Linked DNA regions of Rhizobium rhizoryzae. The protein of the gene in region 1 interacts with the protein of each later gene in a pairwise test. Links are inferred from orthologs where the notes say so. Each region holds a gene or a part of one and is shown in the gene's direction. Other genes may lie near its edges. The genes, in order: G6N80_RS12015 and G6N80_RS09160.

Region 1 (10,899 bases):
GCGAATCAATCAGGCGGCGGAAGTTGGGTTTATGCAGGGTCAGGCCCGCCAGCGCCTCCACGGTCCGCTGCAATTGCAGCAGCGTGAAGCTTTCCGGCATGAGTTCAAAGACAACGGGGCGGTATTTGATCTTGGCACGTAGACGGGCAATGCCGGTGGCGAGAATGCGCCGATGATCGGCAAACATGGACCGGCCGGTTGCAACGAATTCTTCGCCGCCTGATTCGGCGACCAGCCCCGCCTCATACATCAGCTCGTAGCGTTGGAGCGTCAGGTCTTCGTTCCAGGCGGCGCCATGCAGCCCGAAGGCAAATTCAATACGGCGGCGGCGATGGTCTCGGCGGGAGGGGTCCCGTTCCGCCCAGCGTTGCAGGTATTCCGCGATTGCTTGCAGGGAATCAGGCGTGCCCTTGCGGTGGTCTTCCCATGGAAAATACTCGTACCAGCCGTGCCAGCCCGGTTTTCCGGCACCGGGTGCTGCCTGTTCCCGCACAAGGCCCAGATAGCTGATGGATATGGTGCGCGAGTAACCCGTGTCCTGGGTGCGGTCACGGTCTGCAAAGGTATAGAGCTGTTCGAGATAGCCAACGGGGTGGCCTGTCTGGTCGCCCACCCATTCGCGAAGTCCTGCCTGAAGGCTGCGATGTGCAAGCTCAAACGGACCGGAAGGCAGGGCGTCACCAGACCGAATCGTCATCACGCGCGGCTCATCACCAGTGACGGCGGCAAGCACGGCAATCAGCTCGGCATGGGCAAGTCCGGTCGGCACGAAAAACCTCAAGGCAAAATGAACCGCCATTTAACGGCAGCCGTCATCTTGGGTAACAAGAGAGCTTACGTTGATTACAGGTTCAGCAGTTTGGAGGAAATAGCAAAGTCTCCGCTCAGGCGGAGGTTCAATTCAATCATCTAGAAAGCTATGAGAGAATTGGAGCGGGCGAAGGGATTCGAACCCTCGACCCCAACCTTGGCAAGGTTGTGCTCTACCCCTGAGCTACACCCGCTCATCAATTCAACAGCCTGGGGTAGATCGCTAGGCCGTTGGTCGCTGTCTTGCGGCGACGAGGGCTATATGGCCCAACTGCTTTTTGAATGCAACAGGGAAATGACATCGTCGTGCGATTTTTTGTTTTTTTCTTTTAAGTAATTGAAAATAATAAGTATTTTTCGCATCAATCTGGCTGGTGCTTTTATGAAGTCACCAAATCAAGGTTTAGCCGCTCTGAGACGGCTCTCGAAGATCGTAAACTTCCTTCCTGCTATTTTGCCGGTATAGCGCCTGTCGAATGACGCTTCTGCTGATGGCGTTGCGGACGAGATGTTCTATAGTTCGGCGCAAAGCGGCAGGTTCCTCCTGCCCACGATACCCTTGAATGAGTTCGGATTGCATTTGTCATGACCACGCCCTCCCCGACCGCCGATCATCCCAAGACCGCCGAACAGCTTTTCGCCTTTCTGGATGAGCTTGGCATTCAGCACAGCACCAAGAACCATCCGCCGGTTTTCACCGTCGCCGAATCGGAAAGTCTGAGGGACGAGATTCCGGGAGGTCATACGAAGAACCTGTTCGTGAAGGACAAGAAGGACCAGTTCTTCGTCGTCACCGTGGAGGAGCGTGCGACGGTGGATCTGAAGCAGATTCACAAGATCATCGGCGCTTCCAGCCGTGTGTCCTTCGGCAGCCCGGAAAAGATGCTGGAATATCTCGGCGTGGTGCCGGGATCGGTCACCGTGTTCGGCGCCATCAACGATACGCAAAACAAGGTCACATTCGTGCTGGATGAGGGCTTGATGCAGTACGACATCATCAACGGCCACCCTCTGCGCAATGACGCGACGACCTCGATCGGGCGGGACGACCTCATTTCCTTCTTGAAGGCAACGGGTCACGATCCGCTTGTCTTGAAAGTCGCGGACTGACATACGATCTGTTCAAGCACAAGTCGCATGACACTTACCGTCTGGGGAGACATTCATGAGCGGTCCGAACAATCCGTATAGCAATGGCTATGGCAGCCAGATGACCGGAACGATGAGTTTTGGATCTTCCCCGGCGGCAACGCCTGCCGGTTCTGCGGCCGGCGGCTTCGTCAAGGACACGACGACGGCAGGCTTCACCAAGGACGTGCTGGAAGAATCTCGTCGTCAGCCAGTGCTGGTTGATTTCTGGGCGCCTTGGTGCGGTCCTTGCAAGCAGCTCGCGCCTGCGCTCGAGAAGGTGGTCAACGAAGCACAGGGCCGGGTCAAGCTGGTCAAGCTCAACATCGATGATCACCCGTCCATTCCCGGTCAGTTGGGCATTCAGTCCATCCCGGCGGTCATCGCCTTCGTGAACGGTCGTCCGATGGATGGCTTCATGGGTGCCATTCCCGAAAGCCAGATCCGTCAGTTCATCGACAAGATCGGCGGTCCCGCCGGCGCGGATGAGGCTGCAGAAATCGAATCCGTCCTCGAAGAGGCGAAGGGGCTTCTCGCCTCGGGCGATACGGATGGTGCGGCCCAGCTTTACGCGGCGGTTCTGCAGGCGGATCCGGAAAACGGCAAGGCAGTTGCCGGCATGATCGAGTGCCTTCTCAACCTTGGCCAGATGGAACGGGCGCAGCAGATGCTGGATTCGCTGCCGGAAGACATTTCCAAGCAGCCGGAGGTACAGGCCGTTTCACTGAAGCTCAACCAGATTTCCGAAGCCCGGAAGCTGGGTGATCCGCGGGCGCTGGAGCATGAGCTGTCACTCAATCCGGATCATCACGAATCGCGCATGAAGCTTGCGAAGATCCTCAACGTCCAAGGTGATCGCAACGAAGCCGCCGAGCACCTGTTCTACATCATGCGCAAGGACCGAGCCTTCGATGATGATGGCGCGCGCCGCCAGTTGCTGGAATTTTTCGAAGCTTGGGGTGTCAAGGATCCGGCGACGATTGCGGCCCGGCGCAAGCTTTCGTCTATCCTGTTTTCCTGATCGGCTTCGATATCGGTGCAAAGCCTTGTGAAAGCAGGCTTGGCGCCCCAGATAGGGTGTGGAATTTATTCGGTTCTGGAGGAAGATAGGCTCATGCATGTCGGCAACGCCAGATACGTCAAACGCGAGGATCTGCCGGAGACCATCCCGGTCTTTCCGCTGACAGGGGCGCTCTTGCTCCCCGGCGGTCAATTGCCGCTCAACGTGTTCGAGCCGCGCTATCTCGCCATGTTCGATGCGGCACTGGCGGGTAACCGCCTGATCGGCATGATCCAGCCGGTTCTCGGCGAGGGTGGCGAAGGTATTCGCCCGGCGCTTAGTTCTGTGGGTTGCATCGGGCGGATCACCTCGTTTGCAGAAACGGGCGACGGTCGCTACATCACGTCGCTGAGTGGTGTGTGTCGTTTCCGCTTGATGGAGGAGGTTGGCGAAGGCCATCCTTATCGCACCGTGCGCTTCATGCCGTTTATGAGCGACCTCTCCTCTGAAGAAGATGATTCGACCGTTGATCGCCAGGAACTCCTGCGCGTTTTCCGGGCCTATCTTGATGCCAACAAGCTTGAGGCTGATTGGGATAGTGTGGAGAGAGCCGGTAACAGGACGCTGGTAAATTCGCTGTCCATGATGTCGCCCTTCGGTCCGGCCGAAAAACAGGCTTTGCTCGAAGCGCCTGACCTCAAGACAAGGGCGGATACGCTCATCGCCATAACCGAGATCTTCCTCGCCAGCGGCGGTTCCGAGACAACGCTTCAATAATTGGCAGGTCGTCAGGATGGATGAGAAACTGGCGAAAGTTGATCCGAAGCTGCTGGATCTTCTGGTGTGTCCACTTGGAAAGTCGCGGCTCGTCTATAATCGCGAGACGAACGAACTTATCTCGGAGGCAGCAAAACTCGCCTATCCCATCCGCGACGGCATTCCCATCATGCTGGTCTCCGAGGCTCGTCGCCTCGAAGACTGAAATGGTTCGTGGGATTCAGATTGTTTCGCCCATCAGAAGGCGGGGGCTGTTTTTAGCCTTGGTGCCGGCCGCTTCCCCGATGAAATAGGACTTCAGCTTCGGCAACCGCTCGACGACGCCCAGACCGAAATCGCGGGCAATGCGGATCGGCGCAATGTCGTTGGAGAACAGGCGGTTCAGCACATCGGTCGTCACGCCCATACGGAACGTATCGAAACGACGCCACGACTGGTAGCGCTCCAGGATATGCACCGCGCCGATGTCGAGGCCCAGGCGGTCCGCCTCGACGATCGTTTCTGCAAGAGCGGCCACATCCTTGAACCCAAGGTTCAGGCCCTGTCCGGAAATCGGGTGAATGCCATGGGCTGCGTCCCCTGCCAATGCAAGGCGGGGCGCGACGAAGGCGCGCGACAGGGTGAGGCCGAGCGGGAAAGCCTTGCGTCCGCCCACCACCGTGATTGCTCCCAGCTTGTGGCCGAAGCGGCGCTGCAGTTCTTCTTCGAAAATCAGGTCGTCGGAGGCAACGAGGCGGTCGGCGTCGCCCGTGCGCTCGGTCCACACCAGCGAGGAGCGATTGCCGGTGAGCGGCAGAATGGCGAAGGGGCCGGAGGGCAGGAAATGTTCTTCTGCGCAGCCGTTATGCGGGCGCTCATGCTCGACAGTGGTCACGATGCCGGATTGGCCGTAATCCCATCGAACGGTCTTGATGTCCGCCATGTCGCGCAGCTTGGAGCGTACGCCATCGCAGGCCACGACCAGCTTGGTTTCCAGAACCTCGCCATTGGAAAGCGTCAGGTTTGCGGAATGCGGACCCGCAGCAAAGCCCGTGGCCGACACACCGTGACGGATGGTGATGCCGAGCCGTTCACAGGCGCCGCGAAGGGCGCGGACCATTTCGACGTTGGGAACCATATGGGCAAAGGGTCGGCCTTCTTCCACTTCGCCATCGAAGGTCAGGAAGACCGGACGAACGGGATCGGACGTGCGCGAATCGGTGACGATCATGCTGGTGATGGGTTGCGAGTGGGGAAGAATTTCATCCCATACGCCCAGCACTTCCAGCATGCGGGTTGCAGCGGCAATGATGGCAGAGGCGCGCTCGTCCTTCTGCCACACGCTTTCCGGCGCGGCCTCGATCACTTCGACGCTGAGATGCGGCGCCGCCTGCTTCGTGGCCACAGCAACCGAGAGGCCAACATATCCGCCGCCAACAATCAGCATATCCAGCATGGGTTCGCTCCTGCCGCACTTGAGAATGGTCTGATGGGTATATAGATCATCGAACACGCGCTTCCTACCGCTGGAGACAGTTAAAAATGCCGCAGGCAAACGAACATCTATCCCCAATCGATCAGTTGATCGAAACACTGGACCTTGAGCGGCTGGAGGAAAACCTGTTTCGGGGCGAGAGCCCGCAGATCGGCTGGCAGCGTGTCTTTGGCGGGCAGGTCATTGCCCAGGCCCTGATGGCGGCGCAGCGTACCGTCACTGCCGACAGACTGGTTCATTCGCTGCACGGTTATTTTCTGCTGCCGGGCGATCCCAAGGTGCCGATCGTCTATCAGGTCGAGCGCTTGCGCGACGGCGGCAGCTTCACCACGCGGCGCGTTACCGGCATCCAGCACGGCAAGGCCATATTCGCGATGTCTGCGTCCTTCCAGCTGGAAGAACCCGGCTACGAGCATCAGGCAACCATTCCGGACGTGAAGCAGCCAGAGCAGTTGATGTCTGAAGATGAGTTCCAGAAGATGTTCCTGGCGCATGCGCCGGAGCCTGTGAAAAAATACTGGGGCCGCAAGCGTCCGGTGGAGATCCGTCCCGTTTCGTTGGTGCATTATGTGTCGCAGGAAAAGCTGAAGCCCGAGCAGCACATCTGGGTGCGGGCGACGGGAGAAGTGCCAGATGACCGGCATTATCAGGCGGCAGTTCTTGCCTATCTCTCGGATATGACATTGCTCGATACTTCGCTCTATCCGCATGGAAGAACCATTTTCGATCCGTCCATCCAGGCGGCCAGCCTCGACCATGCCATGTGGTTCCACCGACCCTCGAAGCTCGATGACTGGCTGTTGTACACGCAGGATAGCCCCAGTTCATCCGGGGCGCGTGGCATGACGCGAGGGCAGTTGTTTACCCGTTCCGGTGAGCTGATTGCCTCGGTCGCGCAGGAAGGTCTGATTCGGAAACGAGCAACTGAATAAATTTCATGCAAAGCTGAAAATTTGCCTATTAAATGAGCGCCTATTTGGCGCTCATTTGCATTTTGCTGCCTCGAAAACGATCTTATCTTTATAATTCAATAACTTATTTTTGTGGCGAGAATCTGGCACGGCCCTTGAATGTAATAGGTCAGTCGCTGCTCACGCTTCAGCCAGCGGCCAGGAGAGTTCGGCTGCTCGCCGATTAACAAAGGATGGGAAACCACATGAAAATCGTGATGGCCATTATCAAGCCATTCAAGCTGGATGAGGTGCGCGAAGCGCTCACGGCTGTCGGCATCCAGGGCCTGACCGTAACCGAGGTGAAGGGTTACGGGCGCCAGAAGGGACATACCGAAATCTATCGTGGCACCGAATATGCCGTCAGCTTCCTGCCAAAGCTGAAAGTCGAGATCGCGGTCGCGTCCGATGTCGTCGACAAGGCGGTGGAAGCCATCGCATCGGCCGCCAAGACGGGCCAGATCGGTGACGGCAAGATCTTTGTTTACTCGATCGAGCAGGCCGTGCGCATCCGTACCGGCGAAACCAATACAGAAGCGCTTTAAGCACGGCTGATCCAGGGGAGTTTTTATACATGTCGTTCCACACGTTCCAAACCACGCTCATGCGCCTCGGGGCTGCGTCGGCTGCGCTTCTCGCGCCGGTCGTTGCGCTTGCCCAGGATGCGGCACCGGCCGCTGCCGCCGCTGCGGCACCTGCCATGACGGTCAACAAGGGTGATACCACCTGGATGCTGGTGTCGGCCCTGCTGGTCCTGTTGATGATCGTGCCGGGTCTCGGTCTGTTTTATGGCGGTCTTGTTCGTGCAAAGAACATGCTGTCGGTTCTCATGCAGGTGACGACGATCACGGCACTCGCCATGATCATCTGGGTCATCTACGGCTATTCGCTCGTCTTCACCAATGGTGGCGGCCTCAACTCTTTCGTTGGCGGCTTCTCCAAGATGTTCCTCAAGGGCGTTGATGTCACCACGATGGCGGAAAGCTTCACCAAGGGTGTCGCTATTCCGGAACTGGTGTTCGTCTGCTTCCAGATGACGTTTGCGGCCATCACGCCAGCTCTGATCGTCGGCGCCTTTGCAGAGCGTATCAAGTTCTCCGCCGTCATCCTGTTCACGGCTCTGTGGTTGACCTTCATCTACTTCCCGATCGCCCACATGGTGTGGTTCTGGGGTGGTCCGAGCGCCTACACGGACCCGACCGGCCTGATCTATGGCTTCGGTGCCATCGACTTCGCGGGCGGCACCGTCGTTCACATCAATGCCGGTATTGCAGGTCTCGTCGGCTGCATCATGATCGGCAAGCGTATCGGCTACGGCAAGGACATGATGGCTCCGCACTCGATGACCATGACGCTGATCGGCGCTGGTCTTCTGTGGGTTGGCTGGTTCGGCTTCAATGCCGGTTCGAACCTCGAATCCAACGCCTACGCGGCGCTTGCCATGATCAATACCTTCGTCGCGACAGCGGCAGCTCTTCTCTCCTGGTCGCTGGTTGAAGCCATGACCCGCGGCAAAGCTTCCATGCTCGGTGCTGTTTCCGGTGCGGTTGCCGGTCTCGTCGTCATCACGCCTGCTGCCGGTTTCGTTGGTCCGATGGGCGCCATCGTCATGGGTCTCGCCGTTTCGCCGATCTGCTACTTCTTCTGCTCGACGGTGAAGAACAAGTTCGGTTACGACGACACGGCTGACGTGTTCGGCATCCACGGTGTCGGCGGCATCATCGGCGCGCTGCTCACCGGCGTCTTCGTCAACCCGGCTCTCGGCGGCGCAGGCATTGTGGATTACTCCACGGCTGACTTCGCAGCCACTTACGCAGGCACGGCAACGCAGGTGTTCGCTCAGTTGAAGGGTGTTCTGGTAACGCTTCTCTGGACGGGTATCGGTTCGGCGATCCTGTACAAGATCGTCGACGTCGTCATCGGCCTGCGTGTTCCGGTCGAAGCAGAGCGCGAAGGTCTCGATCTCGCCTCGCATGGCGAAGCCGCCTATCACTCCTGATCCCAGAGCATCGGGCGAAACATTTCCAAGCATTGCACCGGCGGTTTTGCCGCCGGTTCTCCACCTCCTTCCATGGCGGTTTACCGCTCACCTTGCCCGACCTTCCAAGGCCGGGCTTTTTTATTGGTGGTGAATGTTCGACTTCCAGGTTTGGTTAAAGTCCCGTTAACCAAACGGGGCTACCCTTCCCACTCAGGGCCGCTTTGCGCGTGAATTCCGCCACGTGCCAGGTTTCCCACTCTCTTCAACGGGATGTTCGGGCAAAAAACGATGAGCAGAAGCAGTTCAGCAGCTATGGCGCACCATTCAACACGCCATGCGCTCGTCGCGTTTTTCGTAAGGCAGATTCTGGCCCTTTGCGGTTTTGTGATCTTCATCCTGCTGGCGCTGGCGGTCGCAGCCATGGCGACGTGGAACGTGGCCGATCCGAGCTTTTCCTATGCGACGGACAATGTTCCGACCAATATTCTGGGTTTTCCCGGCGCTGCCTTTGCCGATCTGATGATGCAGTTTCTGGGCCTTGCAAGCCTTCTGGCCCTGATGCCCTTGCTGGCCTGGGCGCTTGCTCTGATTGTGGGGCGTCCCATTACGCGCATCCCGGCGCGCCTTGCCGCCTGGGCCGTGGGCACCTTCATGGGCGCGGCAACGCTTGGATGTTTTCCGGCTCCCCTGACCTGGCCCATCCCAAATGGCATCGGTGGGGTGATCGGGGATATGATCCTGCGCTTTCCCGCATTGTTCGTCGGTACCTATCCGACCGGCATGGTCGCGATTATCCTGGGCAGCATTTTCATCCTGCCGACGGCAGGTTTTCTCGCTTTTGCAGCCAGCCTTATCGGCAATGAAGAACTGCAGTTCGAGGAAGAAGATGAAGACGACATGCCGGAGGAGCCGCGCCGTCGCGTGCCGACAGCCGCGGACTTCGGCGATGAAGATGAAGGCTTTCGCTTCACCGATTTTGTCGCCTTCGGTGCTCTTGCACATATGTGGTACACAACGCAGGCGCGCTTGCGCCGCCTGTTCCGCCTGAAGCCGAAAGCGACATCCAATGCTTTCGAGGCACCGTATGATTTCAACGAGGATGAGTTCGGTACGCTGAACGAGCCTGTTCGGCCAAAGGTTCGGGCAGGCGGACGCACGGAGCCGTCGCTCGACAATTCCATGTCCGGCGTCATGGCAGCCAGACGGCGTCTCTCTCCACCCTCTCTTGCTGCGGATGATGATGAGGACATGGACGACGATATGCCGATGCGTCCGTCCGGTATCCTTTCTGATGATGAGGACGATGCGCCGCGTGGCCTTCGCGCTTCGGCCCGCGTAACACCCGCTGCACCCCAGCCCCGGCAAGCGAGCCGCTCTCTGCGGGAAGGTCAGCGCTCGTTCATCGATCCTGAAGGGTTCGAGCTGCCATCCATTCATCTGCTGGCGGAGCCGCGCCACGTGGCGCGCGATGCCACGCTTTCCGCCGATGCGCTGGAGCAGAATGCACGCATGCTGGAAGGTGTGCTGGAGGATTTCGGCGTCAAGGGCGAGATCATCCATGTGCGTCCCGGCCCTGTGGTGACGCTGTATGAGCTGGAGCCCGCTCCGGGCATCAAGTCCTCCCGCGTCATCGGCCTGGCTGACGACATTGCCCGCTCCATGAGCGCGATTGCTGCCCGCGTCGCAGTCGTCCCGGGCCGCAATGCCATCGGTATCGAATTGCCGAACCAGACGCGTGAAACGGTTTTCCTGCGCGAACTGATCGGCAGCCAGGATTTCGATAGCAGTAAGGCGAAGCTCGCCATGGCGCTCGGCAAGACCATCGGCGGCGAGCCCGTCATCGCCGATCTTGCCAAGATGCCGCATCTTCTGGTCGCGGGGACCACCGGTTCTGGTAAATCCGTTGCCATCAACACCATGATCCTGTCGCTGCTTTATCGCCTTTCGCCGGAGAAGTGTCGCCTGATCATGATCGATCCCAAGATGCTGGAACTGTCGGTCTATGACGGAATTCCGCATCTGCTCTCGCCGGTCGTCACCGATCCGAAAAAGGCGGTCGTTGCGCTGAAATGGACCGTGCGCGAGATGGAAGAGCGCTACAAGAAGATGTCCAAGATCGGTGTTCGCAACATCGATGGCTTCAACAGCCGCGTGGAGCAGGCCATTGCCAAGGGCGAAGTGCTGACCCGTACCGTGCAGACCGGTTTCGACCGCCAGACGGGCGAGGCCATGTATGAGACGGAAGAATTCGACCTGAAGCCCATGCCGTATATCGTCGTCATCATAGACGAAATGGCCGATCTGATGATGGTGGCGGGCAAGGACATCGAAGGTGCAGTCCAGCGTCTGGCGCAGATGGCGCGTGCGGCGGGCATCCACGTCATCATGGCAACGCAGCGCCCGTCGGTCGATGTCATTACCGGCACGATCAAGGCCAACTTCCCGACGCGCATCTCTTTCCAGGTTACCTCCAAGATCGACAGCCGAACCATTCTGGGCGAGCAGGGTGCCGAACAACTGCTCGGCATGGGCGATATGCTCTACATGGCGGGCGGCGGGCGGATCCAGCGCGTTCACGGCCCCTTTGTTTCCGATACGGAGGTCGAAGAGATTGTCTCCTACCTCAAGACACAAGGCGCGCCGCAATATCTTGATGCCATTACGGCGGATGATGACGAGGACGATGAGGGCGGTGGCGGTCCAGCCGGAACCGGCAACCTGTCCGATTCCGATGATCCCTATGATCAGGCGGTCGCTATCGTCCTGCGCGATGGAAAGG
Region 2 (11,428 bases), 620 kb from region 1 along the record:
CTTTCCATTCCACTGCCATTCATCGTTGGATTGGTCTTTGCGCTCACGCTCTATCGAAATCTGAAAGGCGTCGAGACACCGGGTTCAAAGCGATACTTCACGGTCTTCCTGATCGCCTACGCCTTGCAAGGCATCATTATCGGCCTTCGTTTTGGTTACGGAGTAGGGTGGCTGCATCTGGTTCAGCCAGCCACCGCGGCTGCGATGCCGCCTCTTGCCTACCTTGCATTTCGTTCGCTGGCGGCGATCCGCTCGGAAAAACCGTGGCTGCACGTTCTGCCCTTTCTCGCCGTCGCAATGGCGGTCGCCTTTTTCCCGTTCCTGACCGACCTGCTGCTGATGACGACATTCATCGCCTACGGCGTCCTGCTTTATCGCTTCACCTATGATCATCCGGATGCGGTCGCGGAAACGCCTTTGCCTCGAATGCTACCAGCGCTCCGCGCTGCGCGGCTCTGTGCTGTGCTGCTGCTATTCTTTGGCCTGACGGATGCAGGTCTTGCGGCCTTCACTTTCCTCTATGGAAACGAAGCGGTGCCGGCGGTCGTAACGGCCATGAACATCGCCGTACTTGTGACGGTGGCCGTCTACGGTTTCGCGCCGCAGGCCTTTGGCCGGGATCGGCCGGCACTCGAACCGGAAAAGACGGTGCCTTCCGCTGACGATCAGGCTCTTCTGATCCGTATCCAGGAGGCGCTGGATGCCAAGGATCTCTACCGGCAGGAGGACTTAAGCCTTGCCAAGCTGGCGCGCCGGGTGGGTGCCCCTGCAAGGGATGTCTCTGCAGCAATCAACCGTGCAACGGGTCTCAACGTATCGCAATTCGTCAACAATCGCCGGATACGCGAAGTGTGCCGTTTGCTGGAAGAGACGGATCAGCCCTTGACGACGATGATGCTCGATGCCGGTTTCGCGACGAAGTCCAACTTCAATCGCGAGTTTCGCCGGGTAACGGGAATGAGCCCCAGCGAGTGGCGCTCGAAGCTTCGTGCTTCGTTAATCAGTAAGACATGAGAAACCAAGGATTGGAAAATCGGTCCGGATATGAAATCTATCCGCAGAACTGAAACGCTCTGGCAACACTGCGGCACCACTGTGCCGCAATGAGGCGTTACGTCTCAATGCGGTATCGACACGATGCGATTGAGGCTGTAGCGCAGGGTGCGGCACCCGGCGGGATAACATGGCAAGACACGAGATAGAATTTTCCGGACTTCTGGATGTGGCTCAACTGAGAAAGGACTGCGAGGCGGTTCTGGAACGAGGGGCCGACAAGATCCTGGAAATGCGAGCAGCCTTGCTGCCCATTTTTCGCAAGGCGAGCAATGAAAGCCGTGACCGGGCCAGAGAGCTTCTGGCCGAGGATGGCAGCGGCCTGAATTGCGCAGAGCGTATTTCCTACGTTCAGGATCAATTGATCACCATTATCTTCGAAACGGTAACCGCCAAGCTTTACCCGACAGCTGCGGCGCAGGTTTCAGTGACTGCCGTAGGGGGCTATGGCCGCGGCACGCTGGCGCCAGGGTCTGATATCGATCTGCTCTTTTTGTTGCCCGCCAAGAACACAGACGAAATGCGAAAGGCGATCGAGTTTCTTCTCTACGTTCTGTGGGATCTCGGTTTCAAGGTAGGCCACGCCACCCGCACCGTCGATGAATGCATCGCACTGTCCAAGCAGGACATGACGATCCGCACCGCAGTGCTGGAGATGCGGTTCATCTGCGGTCGCAAGCTTCTGTCGGATGAACTGCAGTATCGCTTCGATAGCGAAATCGTCAGTCACGGCGCTGAAGACTTCATCGCGGCAAAGCTTGGCGAGCGCGACCAGCGGCACCAGAAGGCTGGCGATACGCGCTATCTGGTCGAACCCAACGTCAAGGAAGGCAAGGGCGGACTTCGCGATATCCAGACCCTCTTCTGGATTACCAAGTATCATTACCGTGTTCGGGATACCGCCCAGCTTGTGAAGCTCGGTGTCCTGTCTCGCCGTGAATGGCGTCTCTTCCAGAAGGCGGAAGATTTTCTCTGGGCCGTACGCTGCCAGATGCATTTCGTAACCGGAAAGGCGGAGGAGCGGCTTTCCTTCGATATCCAGCGCGAGATCGCCGCTAATCTGGGCTATAACAATAGACCAAACCTCTCTGCCGTCGAACGCTTCATGAAGCACTACTTCCTTGTCACCAAGGATGTGGGGGATCTGACGCGAATCCTCTGTGCCGCGCTTGAGGAAGAGCAGGCAAAACCTGCTCCCGGCATTACGGGCGTGATCGGGCGTTTCCGCCGTCGCGTGCGCAGGCTCCCCGGAAGCTCGGAGTTCGTTGAAGATCGTGGACGCATCGCCCTGGCAGATCCCGAGGTCTTCAAGCGGGATCCGGTCAGCATCATCCGTCTGTTTCATGTGGCCGATCTCCATGGCCTTGAATATCATCCGGACGCGCTTCAGGCGATTACACGCAGCCTGCATCTCATAGACGACAAATTGCGTGAGGATGCCGAAGCCAACCGGCTGTTCCTCTCGATCCTCACATCACGGCTTGAACCGGCTTTGACGCTCAGGCGCATGAACGAAGCTGGTGTTCTGGGGCGCTTCATCCCGGAATTCGGCAAGATCGTCGCGATGATGCAGTTCAGCATGTATCACCACTACACGGTGGACGAGCACCTGATCCGCGCTGTCGAAGCCCTTTCCGATATCGACAAGGGTCGCTTTGCGGATGAGCATCCGCTCGCCAACAAGCTGATGCCCTCGATCGAGGAACGCGAAGCGCTTTATGTAGCCGTGCTTCTGCATGACATCGCCAAGGGGCGGCAGGAAGATCATTCGATTGCCGGTGCGCGTGTTGCCCGCAAACTGGGTCCCCGTTTCGGCTTGAAGCCGAAGCAGGTCGAACTGGTTGCCTGGCTCATCGACCAGCATCTTCTGATGTCCATGGTAGCCCAGACCCGGGACCTCCATGATCGCAAGACCGTGACGGACTTTGCCGACAAGGTGCAATCGCTTGACCGGCTGAAGGCGCTGCTGGTCCTGACGATCTGTGACATCCGCGCGGTCGGTCCGGGTGTTTGGAACGGCTGGAAAGGCCAGTTGCTGCGCACGCTGTATTACGAAACGGAGCTCCTCCTGTCCGGCGGCTTCTCCGAGGTCTCCCGCAAGGAACGCGCCAAGGCTGCCGAAGAAGCGCTGGCCAATGCACTGGATTCCTGGAGCCAGAAGGACCGCAAGACCTATTCCAAGCTCCATTACCAGCCCTACCTCCTGTCTGTCGCGCTCGAAGACCAGTTGCGGCATGCGCAGTTCATCCGCGATGCGGACAAGGGCGGGCAGGCGCTGGCAACCATGGTGCGCACCGATAGCTTCCGGGCCATCACGGAAATCACGGTCCTGGCGCCTGACCATCCACGCCTCTTGTCGATCATCGCAGGCGCCTGCGCCGCGGCGGGGTCCAACATTGCGGATGCGCAGATCTACACGACAACCGATGGCCGCGCCCTGGATACCATTCTCATCAACCGCGAATTCCCCGATGATGAGGACGAACTTCGCCGCGCCAAGACCGTCTGCCGGATGATTGAGGACGTTTTGTCTGGCAAGAAGCGCCTGCCGGAAGTGATTGCAACACGGGCCAAGGCCAAGAAGAAAAACAAGACGTTTACCGTTCATCCGTCTGTGACGATTTCCAACACGCTGTCGAACAAGTTTACGGTGATCGAAGTGGAGGGGCTGGATCGGACGGGTCTCCTTGCCGATATCACCGTCGTGCTTGCGGATCTGTCGCTCGACATCCATTCGGCGCGCATCACCACGTTCGGCGAGAAGGTCATCGATACCTTCTATGTAACCGATCTCGTTGGGTCGAAAATCACCAATGAAAATCGGCAGGGCACCATCGTCCAGCGCCTGAAGACGGTTCTGAGCGAGCAGGAAGACGAGCTTCGCCGCGGAATGCCCTCCGGCATCATTGCACCGGATCCGGTCGCGGTGCGTGCAGGCAACCCGCCGCGCAAGACGCGGGCAGACGCATGAGCCTCGTCAAGAAGTTCGCGACGGTCGGCGGCGCAACGCTCGGCAGCCGCCTGTTCGGCTTTGCCCGTGAGACGCTGATGGCTGCGGCCCTCGGCACGGGCCCGATGGCGGACATCTTCTATGCGGCCTTCCGTTTTCCGAACCTGTTCCGTCGTCTGTTCGCGGAAGGCGCATTCAACGCCGCCTTCGTGCCGCTGTTCTCCAAGGAGATCGAGGCAAATGGCGTCGAGGGTGCCAAGCGCTTTTCGGAAGAAGTCTTCGGGGTTCTCTTCACGGCACTTCTCGTCATCACCATTGGCATGCAGCTTTCCATGCCGCTGCTGGTGCGCTGGATCATAGCACCCGGTTTTGCCGATGATCCCGAGAAGACGGCGATCACGGTGCGCATGGCGATCGTCATGTTCCCCTATCTCATGTGCATGTCGCTGACGGCCATGATGAGCGGCATGCTGAATTCGCTGCATCATTTCTTCGCGGCAGCCATTGCGCCGGTCTTCCTGAACGTCATCATGATCAGCGCGCTCTTGTATGCGCTGTGGACCGGTGCCGATCCGCTGACGACAGGCTGGTACCTGTCCTGGAGCGTGCTCGCGGCGGGGATCGTCCAGCTTGCCATAGTCTATTTCGGCGTGCGCCATGCGGGCATCCGCATCGGTTTCCGCCGACCGAAAATGACGCCGAACGTCAAGCGCTTGCTGGTCCTGGCCGTCCCGGCGGCGGTGACAGGCGGCATTACCCAGATCAACCAGATCATCGGGCAGGCCATAGCGTCCGGCAAGGAAGGCGCTATCGCGGCGCTCCAGTATGCCGACCGCATCTACCAGCTGCCGCTGGGTGTAGTGGGCGTGGCTGTCGGTGTCGTGCTTCTGCCGGAACTCGCGCGTGCCTTGAAGGGTGGGCACATGAAGGAGGCATCGAACATCCAGAACCGCTCTCTGGAATTCGTGCTGTTTCTGACGCTCCCCGCCGCTGCAGGTATCTGGATCCTGTCCGAAGCCATCATTCGCGTTCTCTATGAGCGTGGAGCCTTCAGCGCTGACAATACCGCTGTCGTTGCGTCTATCCTCGCCATTTACGGTGTTGGCCTGCCGGGCTTTGTGATGATCAAGGCGCTGCAGCCAGGCTTTTACGCACGCGAAGATACCAAGACGCCGATGCGTTTCACCATCGTCTCGGTCGTGGTCAACTCCGCGCTCGCCATAAGCCTGTTTCCGTTGATCGCGGAAAGGGGCATTGCGACGGCGGAAGCTGCTGCTGGCTGGATCAACACCTGCCTCTTGTTCTTCACGCTATGGAAACGTGGCGACCTGACCTGGGAATGGTCGTTTGCGCGACGAGTGCTGATGTTACTGATTGCGACCGCGTTCATGAGCGCGGGATTGATCTATGCCATGCCCTATGCTGCGCCTTGGCTGACACCGGGAAGCGGACTTCTGCATCAGCTCGGCGCACTGTTCGGTCTGATCGGATTGGCGATGGTGACCTATTTCGGCATCGCCTTCCTGATCGGCGGCGCCGATCTCGGCATGATCCGGCGAAATCTGAAGCGTGGAAAGCGGGCGCCTGCTCCCACAGCAGACGATCAGCAATAGACCCAGCGACGCTTTGGCCCGACATCGACGTGGATGATGCCATTGCAATAGCGCCCGATGCCGCCAATTCCGGGGGCTGTGCTGGCCGCAGCCACCACTTTGCGATCAGACACACCCGGAACCCGGATGTCGGCGGCGAGGCAATGGCTGTGCTGTGAGGCCCCGGCGCGGGGACGATGGCCTGACGTCACTACGGGCTTGCGACCCGTCTGCTGCGCAATATGAGCGAGGATCGCCTCCAGCTTTTCGGGAAAGCATCCTGTCCGGACGCTGACTCTTTGTACCGTATAGGCCGCGCTATAATCGTGCTTGAATAGATTGGCGCGGCGCTTCTTGACACCGTTGCTCTCTGTGGAGGCCTCTCCGGCAATGGCGGATGTGGCCGCGATGGCGAGACTAAGCCCGACACATAGAAGTAAACGCATTTGAACTCCGTAACTGTGCGGCCCTCGGACAGCCGCAAAAGAATGTGCGGAGCATTTCGTTTCTCAAAGTGACGTCAATAAGGACAAATTTGCTCAAATTAGAGAAGTCGCTGCCTTAATTGCTAAGATCCATTAACCATTGCGGAATTTATGACGTGCAAAGTAGTTCGACTGTGGACCGCCTGTGGAAATGCGTTTTGAAGGATCTGATCCAGCACGCATCGTGATGCCCTCTTGATCGGTTGCGAGCGTCGTGCTTCAAGCGCGGCTTGAAAACCCTGGCCGTCAGGGGCGGGACGCGGAAAGACTTCACCCTTTCCGATGCCTCGTTTCCGAAAGCCTGTGGCCCTCCACCAGCCTATCGAGGACGATATGAACAGCTTCAAGCCGCTTGTCTTTTCCGGCGTACAACCGACCGGAAACCTGCATCTCGGGAATTATCTTGGCGCCATCCGCAAATTCGTGGCGCTTCAGGAGAACAACGACTGCATCTATTGCGTCGTTGACCTCCACGCGATCACGGCGCAACTCGTGCATGAGGATCTGAAAGGACAGATCCGCTCGATTGCTGCCGCCTTCATCGCGTCCGGTATCGATCCGGTCAAGCATATCGTCTTCAATCAGTCGGCTGTGCCGCAGCATGCGGAACTGGCCTGGATCTTCAACTGCGTTGCGCGCATCGGCTGGATGAACCGCATGACGCAGTTCAAGGACAAGGCCGGCAAGGATCGTGAAAACGCATCCCTCGGCCTTCTCGCTTATCCGAGCCTGATGGCTGCCGATATTCTTGTCTATCGCGCGACCCACGTGCCGGTCGGAGACGACCAGAAGCAGCATCTGGAACTGGCGCGTGATATTGCGCAGAAGTTCAACATCGATTTCCAGGAGCGCATCCGCACCACAGGTCAGGGCGTGGACATGGTGGTCGGCGAAGAGCCGATCCATGGCTATTTCCCGCTGGTCGAGCCTTTGATCGATGGTCCGGCACCCCGCGTCATGAGCTTGCGCGATGGCACCAAGAAGATGTCCAAGTCCGACCCGTCCGATCTGTCTCGCATCAACTTGATGGATGATGCTGACGAAATTCTCAAGAAGATCCGCAAGGCAAAGACAGATCCCGACGGTCTGCCGTCGGAAGTCGAAGGGCTGGCCGGGCGTCCGGAAGCGGACAATCTGATCGGTATCTATGCCGCTCTTGCCGATAGGACGAAGGCCGATGTTCTGAAGGAATTCGGCGGTCAGCAATTCTCCGTTTTCAAACCCGCGCTGGCCGATCTGGCCGTTCAGGTTCTGGCACCGATCAGCGCCGAAATGCGCCGTCTGCTCGGGGATACCTCGCATATCGACGCAATCCTGAAGGATGGCGGTGAGCGCGCCCGCGCCCGAGCCGAAGCGGTGATGAACGACGTTTATGACATCGTCGGCTTCCTGCGCTGATAGAAAAGATCAGTTTCATGTGAGCCCGCTGGTGTCATGACCGGCGGGTTTTCATTTGGCAGTTTTCGTATAGATTCCGCAATCTCGATGGGATTGGTCGAGGTGACGGAGGGGAAGCATGGTTTCAAAGCGACTGTCACGGCTGGAGGGGCACCGGCGCAAGTTCATGGCCGTGATCGACGGTACGCCGGAATGCGAGCGCGCCGTGCACTATGCAGGCCGCCGCGCCCAGAATACCAATGGCTCTCTGGTCATGCTCTATGTGATCCCCGAGGGGGATTTTCAGCAATGGCTGGGTGTTGAGCAGATCATGCGTGCGGAGGCGCGTGAGGAGGCCGAGGCAGTCATGGCAAAGGTGGCGCAGAAAGTGCGCGAGACCATTGGCATCGATCCGGAAATCGTGATTCGCGAAGGAAATGCTGCTGAAGAGATCAATGCCGCGATCGAAGAAGACCGGGACATTGCCATTCTGGTTCTGGCTGCCGGTTCCGCAAAGGAAGGGCCGGGCCCACTGGTCGCCTCGCTTGCCGGCCGCACCGCCGCTTTTCCCATTCCGGTCACCGTTCTGCCGGATACACTCAGCGACGACGAAATCGACGCACTCTGCTGATCGCTCTTGACCCTCGTTGAGCAAAGGCGCACTTGAACATAAAGCTGAATGCGACTATCTTCTTTTGAAGAATTCTAAACTGGCGCTGCGAGAGCCGCCAAGGAGATGCGACATGTTCATCCAGACCGAAGCCACCCCGAACCCTGCAACGCTAAAGTTTCTGCCGGGCAAGGTCGTGATGGAAAAGGGCACCGCCGATTTCCGCTCGTCCGATGAAGCCCAGGCGTCACCGCTTGCAGCACGTCTGTTCAATATTCCGGGCGTCACAGGCGTCTATTTCGGCTACGATTTCGTGACCGTCACGAAGGAAGCGCAGGAGTGGCAGCATCTGAAGCCAGCAATCCTCGGCTCCATCATGGAACACTTCATGTCCGGTCAGCCGGTTATGGGTGGTTCTGCAAGCTTTGCGGAAGCAACCGATGAGGAAGGCGAGTTCTTCGATGCGGGCGATGAAACCATTGTCGCGACCATCAAGGAATTGCTCGAAACGCGTGTCCGTCCGGCTGTTGCTCAGGATGGTGGCGACATCACGTTCAAGGGCTTCCGCGAAGGAACAGTCTACCTGAACATGAAGGGCGCTTGCTCGGGTTGCCCGTCCTCGACGGCAACGCTGAAGCACGGTGTACAGAACCTGCTGCGCCATTTTGTGCCTGAAGTACAAGCAGTCGAAGCGCTCTGATCCTCCATGAAGGTTCTGGCAATCGATACGGCGGGGGTGGATTGCTCCGCCGCGGTTCTTGACGCCGCGTCCGGCCAGATGTTGTCGGTCGTAAGCGAGCGGATCGGCAAAGGGCATGCAGAACGGCTGATGGCCATGGTTGAAGAAGCTGTGGGTACTGCCGGTATTTCGCTGGGTAGCATCGAGCGGATCGGCGTAACGATTGGCCCAGGCTCCTTCACCGGAATTCGTGTCGGTGTTGCCGCTGCCCGGGGTTTCGGTCTGGCTCTTGGCGTCGATACGGTCGGCGTGTCGACGCTGCACACGCTCGCGCGAATGCATCTCAATGCAGATTCATCACTTCCCGTCATAGCCGCCATGGATGCCAAACGCGACGAGATCTATGCACAGGTCTTTGCGGTGGATGGAAAGCCGCTTAATCCACCGCAAAGCATTGATGTTGAGCAACTCCGACGTTGGGTTGCACATTTCGGAGCTAAAGTGACCGGCACCGCTTGCGCCTTGCTCGACGATGCGGACAAGACAGTCGAACCCGATCGGTTCGACATCGCCGTGGTCGCCCGGCTTGCTGCCTTGGCGGACGTGACTGTGGATTTGCCAAAACCTCTTTACCTGCGCGGGCCGGATGCTAAACCGCAGGATGGTTTTGCCCTACTTCGTGCCTGACGAGACTTCATGTTTGAGGACTACCTGACCTGGAAGCCGTTTTTCGACATCGTACCGATGCGCGATGCGGACGCGGCTGCCGTTTCGGAGATGCACGGGCAGCGCTTTGCTCGCCAGTGGAGTGAGCAGGAGGTTTTGAACCTTCTCGAACAGTCGGGTGTCTTCGGCTTTTGCGCCATTCAAACGAATGCTTTCTTCAGCAGGCCGTTGGGTGGCTTCGTGCTTGCCCGTGAGGCGGGCGGCGAATCGGAAATTCTCACGATTGCTGTTGGCGAAAAAGTCGGTCGCTCCGGGCTCGGCTGGCGGCTGATGCAGGCAGCGCTTCGCGATGCGGTGGAGCGCGGCGCCGAAGAGATGTTCCTGGAAGTCGAGGAGACCAACGACCCGGCTGTCGGGCTTTATCGCAGGCTTGGCTTCAAGCAGGTTGCCCGCAGACCTGCCTATTATGCGAGCGCCGATGGAACGCGTTCCGCGGCGCTTGTCATGAAGCGTGATCTTCGCTAGTCCCTTGGCGATGACGGGAACGCGCAAGGCCGTGACACGATGACCGATTTGACCAAATCGCTGGAAGAGCTTTGTGCTCAAAAGGGCATGCGCATGACCGAGCAGCGCCGGGTGATTGCGCGGACCCTGCAGGAATCCGATGATCATCCGGACGTCGAGGAACTGTATCGGCGCTCCAGCAAGATCGATCCGCGCATTTCGATTTCGACTGTCTATCGCACGGTCAAGCTGTTCGAGGATGCCGGGATCATCGAAAAGCATGATTTTCGCGATGGCCGCTCGCGTTACGAAACGGTGCCGGAAGAGCATCATGATCATATGATCGATGTGAAAACCGGCACGGTGATCGAGTTTCATTCCGCCGAAATCGAGGCGCTGCAGGAGCGCATTGCACGCGAGCATGGCTTCCGGCTCGTGGGCCATCGTCTGGAGCTTTATGGTATCCCGCTCGACAAGGACGACACGTGATCGCCTGGTTGCGAATCGTCGCGATTGTTTTCATCCTTGCAGTCGTCACACTCTGTCTGTTGCCGGTTCAACTGCTGGGGCTGAAGTTCGACTGGCGGCTGCGACGAACCCTGCCACGTTTCTGGCATCGGGTGGCCTGTCGGCTGCTGGGTCTCCATGTTCGCACTCACGGGAACCTGGAAGCTCGTCGCCCGCTGATGATCGCTGCAAACCATGCATCCTGGAAGGATATCCTCGTCCTCGGCTCCGTCGCAGACGTGGTCTACGTCGCCAAGGCGGAAGTCGCCAACTGGCCGGTCTTCGGCGTTCTGGCCAAGCTTCAGAAGACGATCTTCGTCGAGCGCGAACAGAAGCGCAAAGCCGGAGACCAAGTGAACGAGATTGCATCGCGGCTTGGCGGTGGCGAGATCGTCGTTCTCTTCCCTGAGGGGACGACATCGGATGGCAACCGTCTGCTTGATGTGAAGTCATCGCTTTTCGGCGCCGCCAGCGCCGCCGTGGCCTCCTCACCAGAGGGTGTGGTCTATGTGCAGCCGGTTTCCATTGCCTATACGGGCATCTACGGAATGCCGATGGGGCGATATTATCGACCGATCGCAGCCTGGCCCGGTGATATAGAGCTTACGCCCCACCTGATGGGCGTTCTGAAGGCCGAAGCGCTGGAAGTCGACGTGGATTTTGGTGAGGCTGTCGAGTTTCGCGCAGACACGAACCGCAAGGTTGCCGGCGCATCGGTGGTCTCGCGCCTGCGCACCATGCTCAATCAGCGCCTTTACCCGCGTTCTGGCTGAAAGAACCCTTCATTTCCGGGCGATCTTGCAGTAAAGAACCCGCCATGACCGACCAGACAGCTCTCATCCCGAACCCGGTGGCTCAGGCCGCTGACCGCACCAATGCACGTAAGGTGTTCATCAAGACCTACGGGTGTCAGATGAATGTCTACGATTCCGTGCGTATGGGCGACGCGCTTGCCAGCGAAGGCTATGTCACGACCGATACGGCTGAGGACGCTGACCTCGTACT

The links.
Region 2: the proteins of G6N80_RS12015 (region 1) and G6N80_RS09160 interact in binary tests that used the Escherichia coli proteins (3 or more experiments, as listed by UniProt). The link is inferred for Rhizobium rhizoryzae from one-to-one orthologs.

The regions. Positions count from the first base shown.
Region 1 is NZ_CP049250.1:1,226,969-1,237,867, forward strand. What follows is about bases 5,142-8,008. They hold G6N80_RS12015 (P-II family nitrogen regulator), read left to right. Parts: upstream 5,142-6,333; coding sequence 6,334-6,684; downstream 6,685-8,008. Other genes in these bases: G6N80_RS12005 (ubiquinone biosynthesis hydroxylase), read right to left, coding at 5,142-5,150; tesB (acyl-CoA thioesterase II), read left to right, coding at 5,237-6,121; G6N80_RS12020 (ammonium transporter), read left to right, coding at 6,714-8,008. In the rest of the region: G6N80_RS11975 (NUDIX hydrolase), read right to left, coding at 1-799; G6N80_RS11985 (prolyl-tRNA synthetase associated domain-containing protein), read left to right, coding at 1,396-1,920; trxA (thioredoxin), read left to right, coding at 1,976-2,959; G6N80_RS11995 (LON peptidase substrate-binding domain-containing protein), read left to right, coding at 3,053-3,715; G6N80_RS12000 (Trm112 family protein), read left to right, coding at 3,732-3,920; more of G6N80_RS12005, read right to left, coding at 3,936-5,141; more of G6N80_RS12020, read left to right, coding at 8,009-8,138; G6N80_RS12025 (FtsK/SpoIIIE family DNA translocase), read left to right, coding at 8,409-10,899. UniProt on the Escherichia coli protein: Involved in the regulation of nitrogen metabolism. Regulates the activity of its targets by protein-protein interaction in response to the nitrogen status of the cell.
Region 2 is NZ_CP049250.1:608,551-619,978, reverse strand. The notes cover bases 829-4,224. They hold G6N80_RS09160 ([protein-PII] uridylyltransferase), read left to right. Parts: upstream 829-1,183; coding sequence 1,184-4,024; downstream 4,025-4,224. Other genes in these bases: murJ (murein biosynthesis integral membrane protein MurJ), read left to right, coding at 4,021-4,224; G6N80_RS09165 (helix-turn-helix domain-containing protein), read left to right, coding at 829-1,014. Also shown: more of G6N80_RS09165, read left to right, coding at 1-828; more of murJ, read left to right, coding at 4,225-5,616; G6N80_RS09150 (YcbK family protein), read right to left, coding at 5,607-6,041; trpS (tryptophan--tRNA ligase), read left to right, coding at 6,414-7,478; G6N80_RS09140 (universal stress protein), read left to right, coding at 7,597-8,088; G6N80_RS09135 (NifU family protein), read left to right, coding at 8,201-8,767; tRNA (adenosine(37)-N6)-threonylcarbamoyltransferase complex dimerization subunit type 1 TsaB, read left to right, coding at 8,774-9,433; G6N80_RS09125 (GNAT family N-acetyltransferase), read left to right, coding at 9,443-9,937; G6N80_RS09120 (Fur family transcriptional regulator), read left to right, coding at 9,977-10,405; olsA (lyso-ornithine lipid O-acyltransferase), read left to right, coding at 10,402-11,196; tRNA (N6-isopentenyl adenosine(37)-C2)-methylthiotransferase MiaB, read left to right, coding at 11,241-11,428.